Regions from separate parts of the Aerococcus sp. HMSC10H05 genome, predicted to be linked through region 1. Evidence: riboswitches for the same ligand, from Rfam matches in the RefSeq annotation. Region 1 holds a riboswitch; each other region holds the start of a gene.
What was found. Region 1 has a riboswitch for lysine ahead of dapA (4-hydroxy-tetrahydrodipicolinate synthase). Riboswitches for the same ligand answer to the same signal wherever they lie in the genome.

Region 1 (5,838 bases):
TATCAGACGAGACCTATGACCTATGCGTTTTAGATCTCGTCTTTTTGTTAAAAATAATCCGTGTTAAAACCCTCCTTATGATATAATTGTTCCGTATAAAAATTGAACGCCTGCCGTAAAGGAGAATGTTATGATACCTAGATATACTCGTCCTGAAATGGGACAAATCTGGTCACAAGAGAATAAATATGCATCTTGGTTGGAAGTTGAGATACTTGCGACTGAAGCGTGGGCTGAGTTAGGCGAGGTGCCACTTGACGATGCTAAAGCGATTCGAGAAAAAGCCACTTTTGATGCCAAACGGGTTGAAGAAATTGAAAAAGAAACCCGCCATGATGTTGTCGCTTTTACCCGTAATGTGTCTGAATCATTGGGTGAAGAACGAAAATGGGTACATTATGGCTTAACTTCTACCGATGTTGTAGATACAGCTCAAGGATACCAATTGAAACAAGCGAACGATCTTATTCGTAAAGATTTAGACCGGTTTTTACAAGTATTAAAAGCTCGTGCTATTGAACATAAATATACAGTGACTATGGGACGTACTCATGGCGTCCACGCTGAACCAACGACATTTGGTTTGAAAGTTGCACGGTGGTATTCAGAATGCAAACGGAATATCCAACGTTTTGAAACGGCAGCTCGGGGTGTTGAAGCAGGAAAAATATCAGGTGCTGTGGGTACCTATGCTAATGTACCGCCTTTTATTGAAAGTTACGTGTGTGAGCATCTAGGTATTCACCCTCAAGAAATTTCTACACAAATTTTACCACGCGACTTACATGCAGAATACATCTCTTCATTAGCCTTGATTGCGACGATGATTGAAAATATTGCGACAGAAGTTCGCGCATTACAAAAGTCGGAAACCCGCGAAGTGGAAGAATTTTTTGCCAAAGGTCAAAAAGGGTCAAGTGCTATGCCACATAAACGAAACCCAATCGGTTCAGAAAATATGGCCGGTTTAGCGCGTGTTGTTCGTGGTCATGTCATGACAGCTTATGAAAACATTACATTATGGCATGAAAGAGACATCTCGCATTCCAGTGCAGAACGCATTATTTTACCTGATACAACCATCTTAGTCGATTACATGTTAAATCGTTTCGCCAATATCATGGAAAACTTAACCGTCTTTCCTGAAAATATGAAACGTAATATGGATGCAACGCATGGCTTAATCTATTCTCAGCGGGTATTACTAAAACTAGTAGATGCAGGCTTGTCACGTGAAGCAGCTTATGACTTAGTACAACCACTAACAGCTATTGCATGGGACGAAGGTAAAAGCTTTAAAGGCCTTATTGAAACCAATGCAGAAATTATAAGGCACTTAGACCCTGAAGCAATAGATGAGGCCTTTGATTATCATTATCATATTCAAAAAGTAGATGACATCTTTGAAAAACTTGGTTTAATTGAAGATTAGATGATACACCTATTCTTAACTATCTAAAAAAGGAGAATCTTACGATTCTCCTTTTTTAGGTACCTCATGTGGTCTAATATGATAATGTTTAATGAAGGCTCTATAGAAGTTACTATAATCATTAAAGCCAGCTTTTTGCCAGGATTCAGTGATAGATAAACCACTTTCAATAAGGGAGTAAGCATAGCCCAATCTTAAATCCAATATAAATTGATAAATAGTTGAATGGAAATAGGGTTGGAATACCCGGTTAACAGTTGAAGTGGAAATATCGAACTTATCTGCAATATCTTGTAGGGTTAAATCTTTTCGATAGGAATCTACAATAAAATGTTTAATTTCATAAGCTAGAATTTCTCTCTCTGACATCTCTAAACGATTCTGTTTAGAGGCAGATGACAGTCTATAAAGTTCAAGGAAAATGGTCGACACAATGCTGAAAACCATTTTCTTTTGAATAGCGTCTTCGGGCCGTTTTAATTCCAATTGCAATTGAATCAAAGTTTGTAGTAGATGTTGCCAAGTGACAAATGAAAAGCTGAAAACATGTGGTTCATCAAATATTTGCTTTACTTCGGGCGTCTCTACAAAGTCATTCGCAATGGCATCTATGTAAGGCTCACTTAGAGATAAAAGGTAAGCGTACACTTTTTCCTCAGAGGGTTTAGTGGTCTCTTCTTGGTGCCCCCCATTTTTATCCGGTAAGATCAACCGTCGCATAATGGGTTCCGGAAGCACAATAATTTGGCGTACAGAGACGTCAATTTTCTTGTCTGCTAACTCAATAGTGAAGGGTTTTAAGGAAATTAAAAGTTCATTTCTATGGAAAGAAGAGCGATTATAAATGTCAACCATTTCTTGATCAACTTTTTTTAGTTTGATTCTAAATGGCAATGTTCCAGTTGGCATAAATCAAAACTCCTATTATATATTCAATCTAGCTATTACTGATAAGCTGAGAAAATAAGAAAGGGTGTGCATTAATACAATACACACCCATTTAATATACCACAGTTTAGCTTTTAAATGGAAAGCCTAAATCAAATTTAACCGTGTCATTTCAGCTTCAAGGCAAGCTACGGTTTCTTCTTGCGCGGGAACTAATGGTAAACGAACTGAACCAGTATCAAAACCAAGCATAGATAACGCTTTTTTGATAGGAATTGGATTTGGTTCGCTGAATAAAATATCAATTAATGGTTTAAATGTCGTCTGCAATTCAGCAGCTTTTTGATAATCACCATTAAGAGCATAGTGGGTCATTTCGTGGACTTGTTTAGGCGCGATGTTGGCCAATACAGAGATCACACCTTGTCCACCTAAACTCATCAAAGGAATTACAGTGTCATCATTTCCAGAATAGACATCAAAATCAGGCCCTACAAGAAAGCGTGTATCCACAGCATTTGCTAAATCACCAGTGGCATCTTTAAGGGCTACAATATTATCAATATTCTTTAATTCAGCCAATGTTTTAGGCGCAATTGACATGCCAGTACGACCAGGTACATCGTATAAAATAATCGGTGTAGTCTTAATGGCATCTGCAATAGCACCATAGTGGGCTAATAAACCAGCTTGACTCGTCTTTAAATAATAGGGTGTTACTGATAAAATGGCATCGGCACCAGCAGCTACACAGTCTTTGGTTAATTGAATGCCGTGAGCAGTATCATTAGACCCAGCACCAGCGATTACAGGTACACGACCATTTACTTGTTCAACACAAAACTTCACTAGTTCAACTTGTTCTGCATCGGTTTGGGTAGAAGCCTCACCAGTTGTTCCAGCAACAACAATTGCGTCGGTACCATTTTCAATTTGAAATTCGATTAAATCGGTAAATACGTCATAATTGATATTTTGTTCTAATGAATTATCGTAAGGGGTAACAATTGCTACCGCAGAACCTTTAAAAATTGACATGAGCATCCTCCTATATTTGTGCATACTATGTAAAAGACTGAATGAATAAACGATTGTATAGTTAAAGCATAAAAAAGGCAGACAAGAGCCACTCTCTTTGTCTACCTAGGAAATCGTGTCAAAAAATACCGATAAAGTCCTACAACCCTAACAGTTTTAATCCCTAGTATTAGACAAGCGCTCCGCACCTTAATGGGCATTAAGGTTTGACAGGAATAACCCTATTCAGTATTATCCCCAACACAGAAAACTGCATTTCGGCACAACCACCTTTCACACTTCGTTACTGATTGGCTGCGCAACCTCTATATCTATACTTTCTATTCGTATAATCATTAGTTTAAAACTAACATGATAATGAGTTAAAGGCAAGTGATAAATGAAAAAACTATTAGATTTAAAAAAATTATTTCATTTTCTTCTTTTTTGTTAAAGTATATTCTCTTGGTAAACGCGGACTTAAATTCGTTAATACCTCGTGAGCAATGGTACCGGCGTGATGCGCAACATCAATCACATCAATCGTTTGACCACCATTTGTACCAATTAAAGTAACTTTTGTGCCAACAGGCATTTCATGTGGTAAACGGATGATCATTTGATCCATGCAAATTCGCCCGACGCTTGGACACAACTCACCATCAACGATTGCGTTCAAACCTAAATAACTTCTTTGCCAGCCATCTGCATAGCCAATTGGTAGCGTAGCGACCCATTCATCTTCACTGGCTGTATATTCGGCACCGTAGGAAATGGTATCACCAGCATGCATTTTTTTAACATAGATGATTTCTGTTTCTAAAGTTAATGCTTGTTGGAAGTCAACTGGCGATGCTACATCTTCCATACTAGGCTTCGATCCATATAAGCCAATGCCAAGTCGAACAGCATCCAGCGCTTTCTCCGGATGCCATACGCTCAAGGCAGAATTTGACTGATGGAAGAGCGGGGTATAGCCTAAAGCTGAGTAATCTAATTGACTAAGGATATCATCGAAAAAGTCTGATTGTGCTGAAACTTTATCCTTACTATGGTCAGTAAAGGAATCCGCCGTCGCATAGTGGGTAAAAATCGAAGCTAATTTAAATTTTTTAGGATGTTTGGCAATATAATTAATGATTTTTTGTGCTTCTTTAACGGTACGAACACCAATTCTGCCCATACCAGAGTCTATTTTTAAATGAACATTTAATTTATGAAGACGTGAGAAATCCTCGTCATGTTTCTTCGCGTATTTAAGATAGTCTAAACTAGATACGGTTACGCCAATTTCTAAGTTGGCTAATAACCAAGCGTCATCCGGGTCAGTTAGACCGAGAACCATGATAGGTGCAATCATACCAGCATCTCGTAACGCGATAGCTTCATCTGCTAAAGCAACAGCAAATCCGTCTACACCACGAGCTTGCAAAGCGTCTGCAATTTCTACAGCGCCTAAACCATAGGCGTTCGCTTTGATAACTGCCATGACAGCTTTATTACCGACATGTTTTTTTACGGCGAAATAATTATGGATAATCGCATCTAGGGACACGATAGCCTTGCTAGGGCGATGATAACCAATGGTCATAGTTAAAACCTCTCTTTAATCATATAGATAAATAGCTATTGAATGGCATATACTACACACATGTCACTCAATAGCTATTATAACACTTATTATCTATTACGCCCATGAAGCATGTTGTTTAAGTATTATCAGTAATTGAAATTTGTAGAAATTCTGGTACATGACGGTTGTAAGCTTTGACCCAGGGTATAACACGATGTCTTGGGAATAAGTACTCAATACTTACAGAGATAATTGCGCCTAGGAATGTATCCAAAATGCGTAATAGGGCATAAATGTATTGATTTTCGGCAGGAATATTAAAGACAATTACCAAAAAAGTGGCACTCCCTCCAATCACACCTTGAGGATTTTTCAATAGCAAATTTGTTTTAATCGTGATCATAATGCCTAAACCGGCTAAAAGTGCTGTAATTAAAAAATGTTTTGGTAACAAATGACTTAAAAAAATAAAAATAATAGAGGCGAAAGCACCACACACGATGGATAGTGTTCTGTGCAGTCCAAAAGATAGTGAAGTATTGATATCTGCTCTTTGAGAAAATACTGCCGATAGTGCAGCAATTTGTGGATCGATTGGAATAAAGGCTGAAATGAGGACAGCAGAAAATACACTGAAGGCCGTTTTTAGTGTCCGCATGCCAATATGGAATTTTTCTTTCACTATTAAGCTCCTTTAACGGGGAATATGGCCACCCCTTAGTCTACAATTTGAATTTTCTTGTAAATAGATTATACTAAGAATACTTGATAAAATGAATAAAATTTAAAGGTGGTGTATTAGGTGAAACGGCAAACATATCGCCAAGCCAAAAAAGCGCTTGAACGCGAGAAAAAGTATAACCAAAAGCATTATGGCAAATCTTTTTCAGATAACTTAAAATCTTCAGTACCTGAAACCACACTCACA
Region 2 (5,838 bases), on a different contig from region 1:
TGGAAATAGGCCGTGATAGATATCACAGCCATAAGGGGTGCCATGATTGCGCATTACGCAAAGGCATATATTTGTACGTTGTTAGAATGGTAAATTGCCCAATCCTTGCAATAGGATATTAAATACTTGTCTAGATAAAATTGGTGTATTCAAAATAATAAAGTTCGCAATAGTTGAATGCTCTATACTAGATTGAACTGCTTCAAAAGTTAATACTGTCATAAATATAAGAATAAAAAATGCCCAAAACCAAGCTGAGAAGAAGCCGAATAAGCCACCAAGAATACCGTTCCATTGAATATCCATCTCTGTAAATTTTAAATCTCTAACACTATATGTAAGTAACTTAGTTAGCAACCATATAATAAGGATGATTATTAAGATTGCAACTAATCTAAAGTAAATGATATCCATATTTTGAAGTAGACTAACTGGATAATATGCAAAAGTATTTTCGATATCAAACCCTACATAAGGCACCCATAAAGATACAATATCAACAAGATTTTGATAAAATAATAACGCAAATAAGTAGGCAATCAATAAACCTAATGATTGAATCCCTTGTATTAAAGCGCCTCGGTAAATACCAATAGCGACGCTTAGAATAAAAAATAGTAAAATAAAAAAACTGATCATACTTTCCTCCCGTAGCTCCAATTCTATTTACTGCCTATGATCTTGGTGTTTGGCGTAAGCGTCCCAATTTTTTTGAAGCAGAGTTGACACTTGATTTCAAACTGGGTTGGCTAATTTGAGGAATTTCTTGATTTTTTTTAGCTTGTGGCCCTGCTTGTTTTGTTTTTCCAGTTTTTTGAGTTCGTGTCCTTGCTTGGCTCTGGCTAGATTTTCCACTTTTAGAATCCTGACCAGCACGTAGTTTTTCTTTTTCAATTTCTGCAATTTCTTTCACTAAAGTACCCATAGTTTGTTCCATAGACTTCACGCGTATCATAAGATCAGCATTCTCTTTTGTCTTAGCTGCCATTTGGTCCTGTAAGTCCAAATAATCAGATTGAATATTCAACGCCAGCAATAACGCCATTTCTTCCATAGACATATTTGGGTTCTTTTTACTGATTTCAGCAAGCAATTGGTTAATTTCCCGACTGACTTGCTGAATATGTTCACTCGTTTTATGACTCTTAATAGTGAACTTATGATACCCCAATTTTGCCGTTACTCTATTTTTTTTGTCATTCGACATATTTGTCACTCCAACTTTTTAACTGTTTGTATTTGCTAATTATCTTGTTTTCATAATCTTAAATATTCTACCATTTATCCTAGATAATGGCTAGACCTAGCCATTATCTGCTAAAAATACTTCATATTATTTACAATATTTTTAAAAACATATAAAAGATCTAATCATATTTTCATGACAATTCAATATTCTTCGTGTATGATGGGATACAATATATTGAGATAGAGGTGCGGAGCTTATCAGTACATACTCGAGCGGGAGCTATGACAGTATGGAAAGGAATATTCGCCGAAATATTTTAACCCCAAGTTGAAATATTGGGCATAAACAAAATATGTTTATGACTGTCACTTATGCTAGTGATGCGCTATCCTATGAGTAACGACGAAAGATCAAAGACGGTCTAGATGCGTACGAATGGAAGCCTCTATTGCAATTTATTGCTGTAGAGGCTTTTAATTATTTTCGGGAGGTTATTTTATGAAAAATCACAAAGTAAGTAATACTTGGCAAAAAGTATTCATGGCTATTTTAACTATTATATTTGCTGTTATTGGTCCAACTTCTTCATTCGTTTCGGCAAATGAAGTAGGAACAACTATTGAGGTAGATGAAGCTACACTAGCAGAAGGCTTAGACCAAGATGGCGTGTTACGTGTCGGTATGGAAGCCAACTATGCACCGTTCAACTGGTCGCAAACATCCGATACAGATGGTGCGGTCCCTATAACAAATTCTGACGGTGAATATGCAAACGGCTATGATGTTCAAATTGCTAAGCGCTTAGCTGATTTACTTGGCTTAGACCTTGAAATCGTTAAACTAGAATGGGACGGTCTACCACCTGCTCTTGAATCTGGCATGATTGATGTCATCATTGCTGGTATGTCACCAACAGCAGAACGATTAGAACAAATGGACTTCTCAGATTCATATTACTCATCTGATATTGTTCTTGTAACAATGGCAAATGGTGAATATGCTAATGCAAAAACCTTAGAAGATTTTACTGGTACTACAGTAACTGGTCAATTAAATACCTTCCATTATGATTTAATCCCACAAATTCCCAATGTCAACCAAGCAACTGCACTAGACTCATTTCCTACAATGATTACAGCGCTGAATGCAGGTTCAGTTGATGCTTATGTCTCTGAAAAGCCTGGGGCTATGGCTGCTGTGGCAGCTAATCCTGACCTGACTTATGTTGAATTTGCTGAAGGTCAAGGTTTTGATTTAGGAGAAGTCACTTCTGATATTGCCGTAGCAACTAGAAAAGATTCGCCATTAACCGCGATTGTGAATGAAGCTTTAAGTGTCATTCCAACTGCTAAGCGTGACCGATTGATGGAAGATATGGTAAACCTTAACGAACGTGGTGAAAGTGCTAGTTTCTGGTCTGAGGTAGCAGGAATTTGGCAAACTTACGGTGCTCAATTCTTAGTTGGTGCTGGTAATACAATGTTTATTGCTTTAAGTTCAACTATCATCGGTTTTATTATAGGATTACTAATTGCTATCTATCGTTCGCTAATTGTGCGTCGTGATCAAATGCCAATCGGTTACTTTTTCTATAAATTATTCGACTTTATGATTTCTGCATACATTGAAATTTTCCGTGGTACACCGATGATGGTCCAAGCCATGATGATTTTTTATGGTTCAAGATTATTCTTCAACTTCCAAATGTCTACTATGTTCGCTGCATTACTGATTGTATCTATTAATACAGGAGCTTACCTTGCAGAAGTTATTCGTGGTGGTATTACCTCAGTAGATAAAGGCCAAACAGAAGCTGCACGTGCGATTGGAATGAACCATTATCAAACAATGACAACAATTGTGTTACCACAAGCTATACGTTCAATCCTACCAGCCTTGGGTAATGAATTTGTAATAAATATTAAAGATACGTCTGTATTGAATGTTATTGCGGTAACTGAGTTATTCTTCGTTACCAAGTCTGCTGCAGGTTCAACATACTTAACCTTCCAAACATTCTTAATTACAGCCATTATCTACTTCGTATTAACATTTACAACTACTCGTGTCTTGAACTTTATTGAGAGTAGAATGGCTGGGAAAAAGACTTACCATGTCTATGAATCTAGTACGAATTCAGTAGTCAATAGTCCAAAAGAACAATAGGAGGAAAAAGACATGCAAAACCAGGATCAACTAATCTTAAATGTTCAACATTTAGAAAAACGTTTTGGCGAAAATTTAGTCCTTAGAGATATCGACTTTCAAGTACGCCCAGGACAAGTTACCTCTATTATTGGGTCTTCCGGGTCTGGAAAGTCTACCCTACTACGTTGTTTAAACCTATTGGAGGAACCAACTGGGGGCGACATTTTATATCACGGCCAATCCATTTTAAATGGTAAAAAAATGAATATTAATAAATACCGTACCCAAGTTGGTATGGTATTCCAATCATTTAACTTATTTAAAAATTTCACTGCACTTGAAAATTGTACTGTTGGCCAACGTAAGATTTTAGGCCGTAGTCAAGCTGAGGCAGAAGCAGTTGCACTCAAAAACTTGGAAAAAGTAGGCATGGCACCATATCGTGATGCTCGTCCAGAACAACTTTCCGGTGGTCAACAACAACGTGTAGCTATTGCGCGTGCACTATCAATGGACCCTGAGGTATTATTATTCGATGAGCCTACTTCTGCCCTTGACCCAGAAATGGTCGGTGAGGTATTGGAAACCATGACGCAATTAGCTAAAGAAGGCTTAACAATGATTGTTGTTACACATGAAATGGCTTTTGCTAGAGATGTATCAACGAATATTGTATTCATGGATAAAGGTGTAATTGTTGAACAAGGTCCAGCTAAAGAAGTGATTGATACACCTAAACAGGAAAGAACTAAAGCCTTCTTAACAAGATATGCTAATGAACGATTTTAGTGAGAGGCTATAAATACGCTCGTAACTTTTAAAAAACTTCCTATAAATCAAATACACACTACAGAAAAAGCAGTTGGTCAAACCAGCTGCTTTTTCTATTTGCTCACTTAAATACTTTTATTTTGATAAATCAATGCTGTCTCGGATTTGGCGTAATAAGTTGTGCACATGCTCATCGTCTATTTTTTCAGCATATACATTTAATAGCTCATAATTTACATGGGCATCCGTTATTTCACCAAATTCAGTTTGAATAGCTTTGGTATCCTTAATATATTTGTTTAAATCTTTTGGTAATGTCTCGTTAAAATAAGTAGCTGCATAACGAAGCTTCTTGGCGCTTTTCCTTAGCTCGTGCACTGCTTGGTAGTCTAAAGTATTTACATATTGGTAGGCATGACGTAATTTTTTATCTTTTCTCTTGAAACGTTTAAGTGCATACTTTTTCCAATCCTTCTTTTGATCAAATAAATCAAATTCAATCACTCGTTTTGCACTTTCAATTGCTTGTTGAACCGTATCTATATTACCTTTGTTAAAAGTTCGATTCATTTCTAAACGCCTATCTTTCATAAAGGTATTAAATAAATCGTAATAATGATTACTATTTTTAGGATGATGAATTGCATACTGCTCACAATAGGCATACAAAACATCCAATTCTCTAAGTGGCCTAAATACACGCCCTGCCTCAGCTAATTGTTGGTTTAACTGGTCATAATATGCTTCATCCAACCGTTTTTTGATAAAATTTAAGAGGCCTCGTAACTCTCGAATAGCTACTCTTAGATCATGAACAAGTTTCACGGAAAATGGATTATTCTGATAATCTATATACAAAGCTGATACTTTGTCTATCTGTTGTTCAAATACATCTTTAATCGTTTCCATCAACCTCACTCCCTTCCCTACACCTATCTACTCCTGTGTCTTGCCATTATACAAAATAAATTATTAATCGTAAAATAAAACAGGTACCTCCTAAAAAGAGATACCTGTTTTAATCTAGCTAGTCATTAGAATATTTTTCTTCTATTTTTGAGAACCAAAGTGAAAAGATTGTGCCGATTACAAAGGCAATTACACACCAAACTAAAGTACTCATAAATGATAAACCTGAATTGGCTAATCCTTCAGTAGAAAAGCCTGGAAACACTTGTGTTGGGAATAGTGCAATTGATGAACCGATGACTGTCCCCAAAATAAAATGGTACATTTTTGAATAGTAATGTTTAAAGGCCCACTCAGCTGCTTTAGCTAAGGCGATGACACATAGTAAACCACCTAGTCCAAGCGGAATAATAACTGAAAAATCAAGTGCAGCAATACCTGCGGCCATTTTGTCATACAAACCAAAGTAAATTAAAAAATTTGATGGACTCATCCCAGGTACAATCACACCTAAACCGATTAAAGCGCCAGAAAGAATCCAAGTAATAAAGGAAGGTGTAACTTGAGTAATATCTTGACCTCCAAAATACATAATTAGAAAAATAATAATAGCTGTGACTGCTAATATTGTTAAATCAGCAGTACTTCTACCCTCTTTACCAGCAGATTTAAATAACGAAGGTAATGTACCGACTACAAAGCCGATAAATAAGGTAATAAAGATAGCTGCATACAAACCAAATGCTTTTTCAACAAAAATAGAGAAAACAAGGATTCCTAATAAGAAACCGATACCTACAGGAATGAAGTAGCGGACATTC
Region 3 (5,838 bases), on a different contig from region 1:
TGAGACATGTGAACTTGAACATTGAAACCTATTTTCGCTGACATTACACCTGAGGAAATACCAAGATTACCAGTCGTTCCAACTACTACAGTATATTGTTTAAAAAAATCTTGAAAAGCTTTTGTCGCAAATTTACCGTAGTCATCATCATAACCAGATAATAATTTTTCTTCAAATGCTAAGGCTTCTGCATGACGTAGGACTTCGTAAATGGCGCCGCGCGCTTTTATTGTACCTGCAATTGGTAGCAAATCATCCCGTTTAAGTAACATTTTTCCTGGAAAAGAAAAGTCATAATTATTTTCTAAGGTAGATTTGAATTGACCAATTTCAGAAATTGGTGATTCAATCAATCCATCAAGCGCTTCAGTATCTTCAAATACTGCTTTAATAAAAGGGGCAAAACGTTTCAAACGTGCTTCAGCATCTTTAATTTCAAGAACCGAGACATCTAATTGTCCTTTTAAATTTTTGAAAGGTATATGACTGTCATTTTCCCAAAAAACAGGTTTCCGGTTCCGAATATCACCCAATATTTTTTGATTTATTTGTTCTCTTGTTTCAGATATGGACTCTATTGACATATCTATCCACCTTTCATATAGTTTAATTTCAACTTAAAAAGTATAACGATATTTGAGGTCTGCGTCAACGGTTTTACCTTGCGAATATAGAACAGCATCGCGATTGCTTTTACTTTTCTTCTTATCTATAATGAATTAGACGAAACACTGTATAAACAACTATTTATTTAATATATATATAAATTTATAAATCGATAAAAATAGATATCATTTACCTATTAGAGATTACTATCAAATAACAAAATAAAAGATTTATTTAAGGAGAACGCTATGTTAGAGAAAGAACGTAAAGAAATCGACCGTATTGATAATGAGATTGTTCGATTATTTGAAAAAAGAACCAAAATGGTAGAACAAGTGGCTCAAGTAAAGTTAGCCAATAATAAAGAAATTCTTGATACTGATAGAGAGCAAGCTGTTATCGAAAAAGTTCAGGGGTACTTGGAGGATAAGCGTTTAAAAGAAGAACTCGCTGATCTATATACTGAAATTATGCGTATATCACGTGGTCATCAGAAGCGTTGGATGGCTGATCGTTCAGATTCATAAACTATAAATAATAATAAAAAGAGGCAGGGACAAAAATATCTCAGCCTCTTTTTATTATTAAATTCGGGTTTCAAAAGTCTGCATTTTGGTCCAGTACGTCAATTCTAAACGACTTTTGTCCCACCTTCTTTTACTATCTATTATGAAACTCTTCTTTAATTGCTTCAAGTAATTGGGGTTGTTCAATTACGTCAATACCTGTTCTAGCTAACGTTTCAACAACTTTCAGCATCATATCATAAGCAAATGGTGTTTGTGTACAGTCTCTAAATTCAGGTGTATGACCAATAACACGTTTGCCATCTGTAATTGAATAATATGAATGGATTGAAGGGACAACATGACTCACATCTCCCATATCAATTGAACCATTTTCCCCCACTTTTTCAGGCACCATGTCAATGCCTAGTTCTCCGGCATTTTTATTGTAAGCTTGAGATAAAGTTTCATTTGTAATCATATCTTTGTAGATATTTTCAAAATCTTTATGCTTCATTGTACAGCCACTAGCCAATGCAGCAGCCTCTGCACAATTGATAATTTTTTCAGATAATATATTCATATAAGGTGTATCTAGAGCACGTACATAGAATTCAGCTCTTGTATAATCTGGAATTACATTAGCTGCGTCTCCACCATGAGTTATAATGCCATGAACACGAGCAGATGGACGCATTTCTTGCCGTAGACTATTGATACTATTAAATAGGTTTATCATGGCATCTAAAGCATTAATACCTTCATCCGGTGCCTCAGCAGCATGAGCTGGTTTTCCAAAAAATTCAAAAGCAATTGGATGGATAGCCATGGAGGTACCAGACATAGTATTTTCATCTGAGGGATGGGTACACATAGCGACATCTACATCATCAAATACGCCACTATTGGCCATATCTACTTTAGTCCCAGTTGTCTCTTCTGCTGGCGTGCCTAAAACAACTACTCGCCCACCTATTTCATTGATGACTTTTGACAAAGCAATACCTGCCCCTGTATCAACCGTACCTAGCATATTATGTCCGCATCCATGACCAATCGATGGTAAAGCATCGTATTCAGACAAGTAGGCAATCGTAGGGCCAGCCTGACCTGAATCAAATGTTGCTCTAAAGGCTGTTTCAAACCCTGCGTACGGTGCTTCCACTGTAAAACCATGCTTTTCCAGCAATTCAATATGTGCTTTCGAAGATTTAAACTCTTGATGTCCTAATTCTGGGTTTGCAAAAATATAATCGCTTAACCCTCTTAAGTCATCCTCCAAGTTTGTAACTGCTTGGTGTAATCTTTCTTTTATAGTCATATATATTTCAATCCTTTCTAGAATGGACCATAACCCACAAAGTGAGCACCAATTAAGAATACCAAACCAATTAGAATGTAAATTACTAATAACGGCATAAACCATTTGAACCACTTGTTATATGGTATTTTAGCTAATGATAATTCGGCCATTAGGACACCTGAAGTTGGAATAATGGCATCCATAAAACCAGACCCTAATTGAAAGGCAAGTACAGCTGTCTGTCTTGTAACATTTAAAGAGTCAGCAATCGGTAACATTATTGGCATAGTCGCAGCAGCTTGACCTGAGCCTGATGGGATAAAGAAGTTAATTAGAATTTGGATAACGTACATTCCTACAGAACCCAAGACAGCTGGGAAAATATTGACTACTTGTACGAGATAGAAAATAATCGTGTCTAAAATCATCCCATTTTCCATCACGACTAAAATGCCACGAGCAAATACAATGGCTAAGACAGAGAATGTCATCTCGCTAGCTCCTGCAACGAACGTATCAGCTATTTTTCCAGTTGGTAATCCACCAATTAATGCGGATACCACTGCCATTGTAAAGAACATCGCCCCTAATTCATCAATAAACCAGCCAATTTGAAATACACCATAAATCATTATAGAAAAACCTAAAAGTAAAGCGAGTGTGATCCATTTGTGACGAGATGAAAATGCTGGTATTTCCTGTTCATTTAGATCTATATAGTCAGCTTGTGCTTTATCAGCAGCTTCTAAATCGGCAACATCACTTTTACTTGGATCAGCTTTAACTTTCTTTGCGTATCGCATAATAAAAATCGTTGTCACTGCCCAAAGAACAACAAATAAAACAATACGTAAACCAACACCGGAAAATAGAGGTAACTCAGCTAAAGCTTGGGCAACCCCTACAGAGAAAGGATTCATAAATCCAGCATTAAATCCGACAGCAGCACCAAGTATTAAAACAGCAATTCCTGTCATAGCATCATAGCCAAGCGCACGGGCTAAAGCAATACCGATTGGAATAAAAAGAATAATTTCTTCAGATAAACCTAGAGTTGCCCCTCCTAAACCAGTAACGAAGACTAAAATGGGAATAAAAATTTCTTCGCGGCCCTTTAAAGCACGAACTAAACGTCCCATTAAAGCTTCAAGGATCCCTGTTTCATTAATTAATTTAAAAGAACCACCAGTAATGAATAGGAAGAATACAATCGAACCAACCTCAATAAATGCTTGTGGTAGTGCTAAAACCAATTGGAAGGGATTTTGTGGACTTGATTCAATAAAATGAAATGAATCTGGTACCAATACCGTACGGTCATCAACAAGTGTTCGTTCAAACTCACCTGCAGGAATTATCCACGTTAATACCATCATGACGACCATGATCGCAAATAAAAGTACTAGTGCATTTGGCATTCGTAACTTTTTAGGAAATAATTTTGATTTCATAACAAAGCTCCTTTTTAAAATTAGAATAAAAAAATACCAAGGCAAGCAAAAGCTCGTCTTGGTATTGGTTGAATACAGAAATCACTTTTGCCCACAAAATAGAAAGCGCTCCTGGAAGGAATTGGGCATTCCTTTTTGGCAGTGATGCATTTTTTTAATACACCCCCAACAGTAAGTCATACTGTTTCGGCTAATAACCCTTTCTCCAAACGGATACTGATGTGATTAGCGGCCTCTCTCTATTTCGCATTTTTTCATGTAATTCTAATCTTAGGAAATAATAGGAACAATGTCAAGAAATTTTACAATCAATGTTACGGGCTACTGTGCCTTCATAATAAGAGTTCATATATTAAATTAACGCTATAAGGCATATATAATATTAAATTGCGCAGTTTTATGGGTTGCCATTACTGAATACTTTCCTTATTTACTTTTTTGCTTATAACTATATCCATAAACTCAATGTAAGACAATTTCTTTCAACCAATTTTCAGCTAATGGTAGCCATTGTGCTGCAGTCTTATTTATTTGATTTGGATATAAAGCTGATGATTCGTTAGCTACAGACAAACCATGTGGCCCTTTTTGAAAGATATGCATTTCAAATGGTATTTCATTTTCTTCTAAAGCTAAAGCAAAGGAAATTGAGTCGCGCACATTCACTACTTGGTCTTCTCTTGTTGCCCAAATAAAAGTTGGTGGGGTATCTGCATTAACCGTAGCTGGTATGGAGTATTGAGAAACTTCTTCTAGGGTTGGTTGTGGTTTCCCAAAACACGCGAGAGAAATAGCAGTCGCATAGGCTTGCACATTTGGATCTGGATTTTCTACATTTTTACCAAAATAGTAAGCAATATCTGTGAGTGCATACGATGAAATATTAAATGCAGGTTTCAACTGGTCCCCTGTTAAACTTGTTGCTTCTTGAATTACCGGTTTATTCCATACATTACTATACATCCCAGTATTATGTCCGCCCGCTGAAAAGCCGATTAAACCAATTTGATCGGTATTCACTTGCCACTCAGTTGCATGTTGATGAATTAACTCAAATACTTTGGCAGTTTCTTTTAGGGCATGCGGGAATAGAACTTCTTCTTTAACTGGAAAATGTTCTTCAGCTAAAATTTGATCAGTCGTCTTACCTTGACCGTAAACAGAATAGCGTAAGACAAAGGCATTAAATCCCATAGCGTTAAAAGCCATAGCTCCAGGTTCTGCCTCTCGGTCAGAACAATACATATAAGAACCACCCGGACAAATAATAATAGCTGGTCTCTTTCTGTTATCATTATTTGTTGTGAATGGGTCTAATAAATAAGTTGTTAAAGTGACATCATCTCTGTCTTCATATAATTTAATTACTTCGCTCCGCATATTGGACCTCCTAGTTTATGTTATGACTATTATAACATCGAACTTTTACCTTAAAAAAAGAAAAAGCCCGCCAAGTTGGCAAGCTTCTATAAAATGTCAATGATTAACGTTCAATCACTAATTCTGAACTAGCAATAGTTTCTTTATCAGCAGCTGGTGCTTCAATTGAACCAAATGGCATTTGGGCAATCAATTCCCAAGATTCAGAAAGATCTAATAATTCACGGATGCTACGATCGAATCCTTGTTCGTAGCCAATGTTGAAGTGTTGTAAGTTTGCACCTAAACCTAATTCAGTTAATGTTAACCAAGTGGTTAATTGTGCATTAGCAGATGCATGGTTTTTATAAATTAAACGACGTTCTTCATTAGCTGGGATACCTGATTCGACTGCGTCACGATCTTCAAAGAATAAAATTGTACCAACAGCATCACGTGCACCATCCATGATTGGTGTCATATAATTTAATGTTGCTTCATCTAATACATCTTTTTGAACATTTTTAACTAATTCCCAAAGTTTAACATTGTTTTCACCAGAAACCACTACAACACGAGTTGCTTGTGAGTTAAATGCACTTGGAACTTGTGG

Region 2: linked by a shared signal. The riboswitch ahead of HMPREF3116_RS07475 (ABC transporter substrate-binding protein/permease) and the one ahead of dapA (4-hydroxy-tetrahydrodipicolinate synthase) in region 1 are both predicted to bind lysine.
Region 3: linked by a shared signal. The riboswitch ahead of HMPREF3116_RS02855 (YfcC family protein) and the one ahead of dapA (4-hydroxy-tetrahydrodipicolinate synthase) in region 1 are both predicted to bind lysine.

Annotation. Positions count from the first base shown of each region.
Region 1 covers NZ_KV786964.1:2,476-8,313, forward strand. The annotation lists gene purB (adenylosuccinate lyase) at 131-1,432, shown strand; gene HMPREF3116_RS02580 (AraC family transcriptional regulator) at 1,472-2,341, opposite strand; gene dapA (4-hydroxy-tetrahydrodipicolinate synthase) at 2,468-3,358, opposite strand; lysine riboswitch at 3,526-3,674, opposite strand; gene alr (alanine racemase) at 3,765-4,928, opposite strand; gene HMPREF3116_RS02595 (FUSC family protein) at 5,047-5,592, opposite strand; gene HMPREF3116_RS02600 (hypothetical protein) at 5,713-5,838, shown strand, end outside.
Region 2 covers NZ_KV786999.1:1,687-7,524, reverse strand. The annotation lists gene HMPREF3116_RS07485 (CvpA family protein) at 82-639, opposite strand; gene HMPREF3116_RS07480 (cell division protein ZapA) at 674-1,207, opposite strand; lysine riboswitch at 1,422-1,585, shown strand; gene HMPREF3116_RS07475 (ABC transporter substrate-binding protein/permease) at 1,688-3,355, shown strand; gene HMPREF3116_RS07470 (amino acid ABC transporter ATP-binding protein) at 3,368-4,126, shown strand; gene HMPREF3116_RS07465 (CHAD domain-containing protein) at 4,244-5,017, opposite strand; gene HMPREF3116_RS07460 (DUF368 domain-containing protein) at 5,136-5,838, opposite strand, start outside.
Region 3 covers NZ_KV786966.1:1,388-7,225, reverse strand. The annotation lists gene HMPREF3116_RS02870 (D-serine ammonia-lyase) at 1-584, opposite strand, end outside; gene HMPREF3116_RS02865 (chorismate mutase) at 855-1,133, shown strand; gene HMPREF3116_RS02860 (M20 family metallopeptidase) at 1,267-2,433, opposite strand; gene HMPREF3116_RS02855 (YfcC family protein) at 2,451-3,866, opposite strand; lysine riboswitch at 3,962-4,112, opposite strand; gene HMPREF3116_RS02850 (alpha/beta hydrolase) at 4,329-5,246, opposite strand; gene HMPREF3116_RS02845 (nitroreductase family protein) at 5,350-5,838, opposite strand, start outside.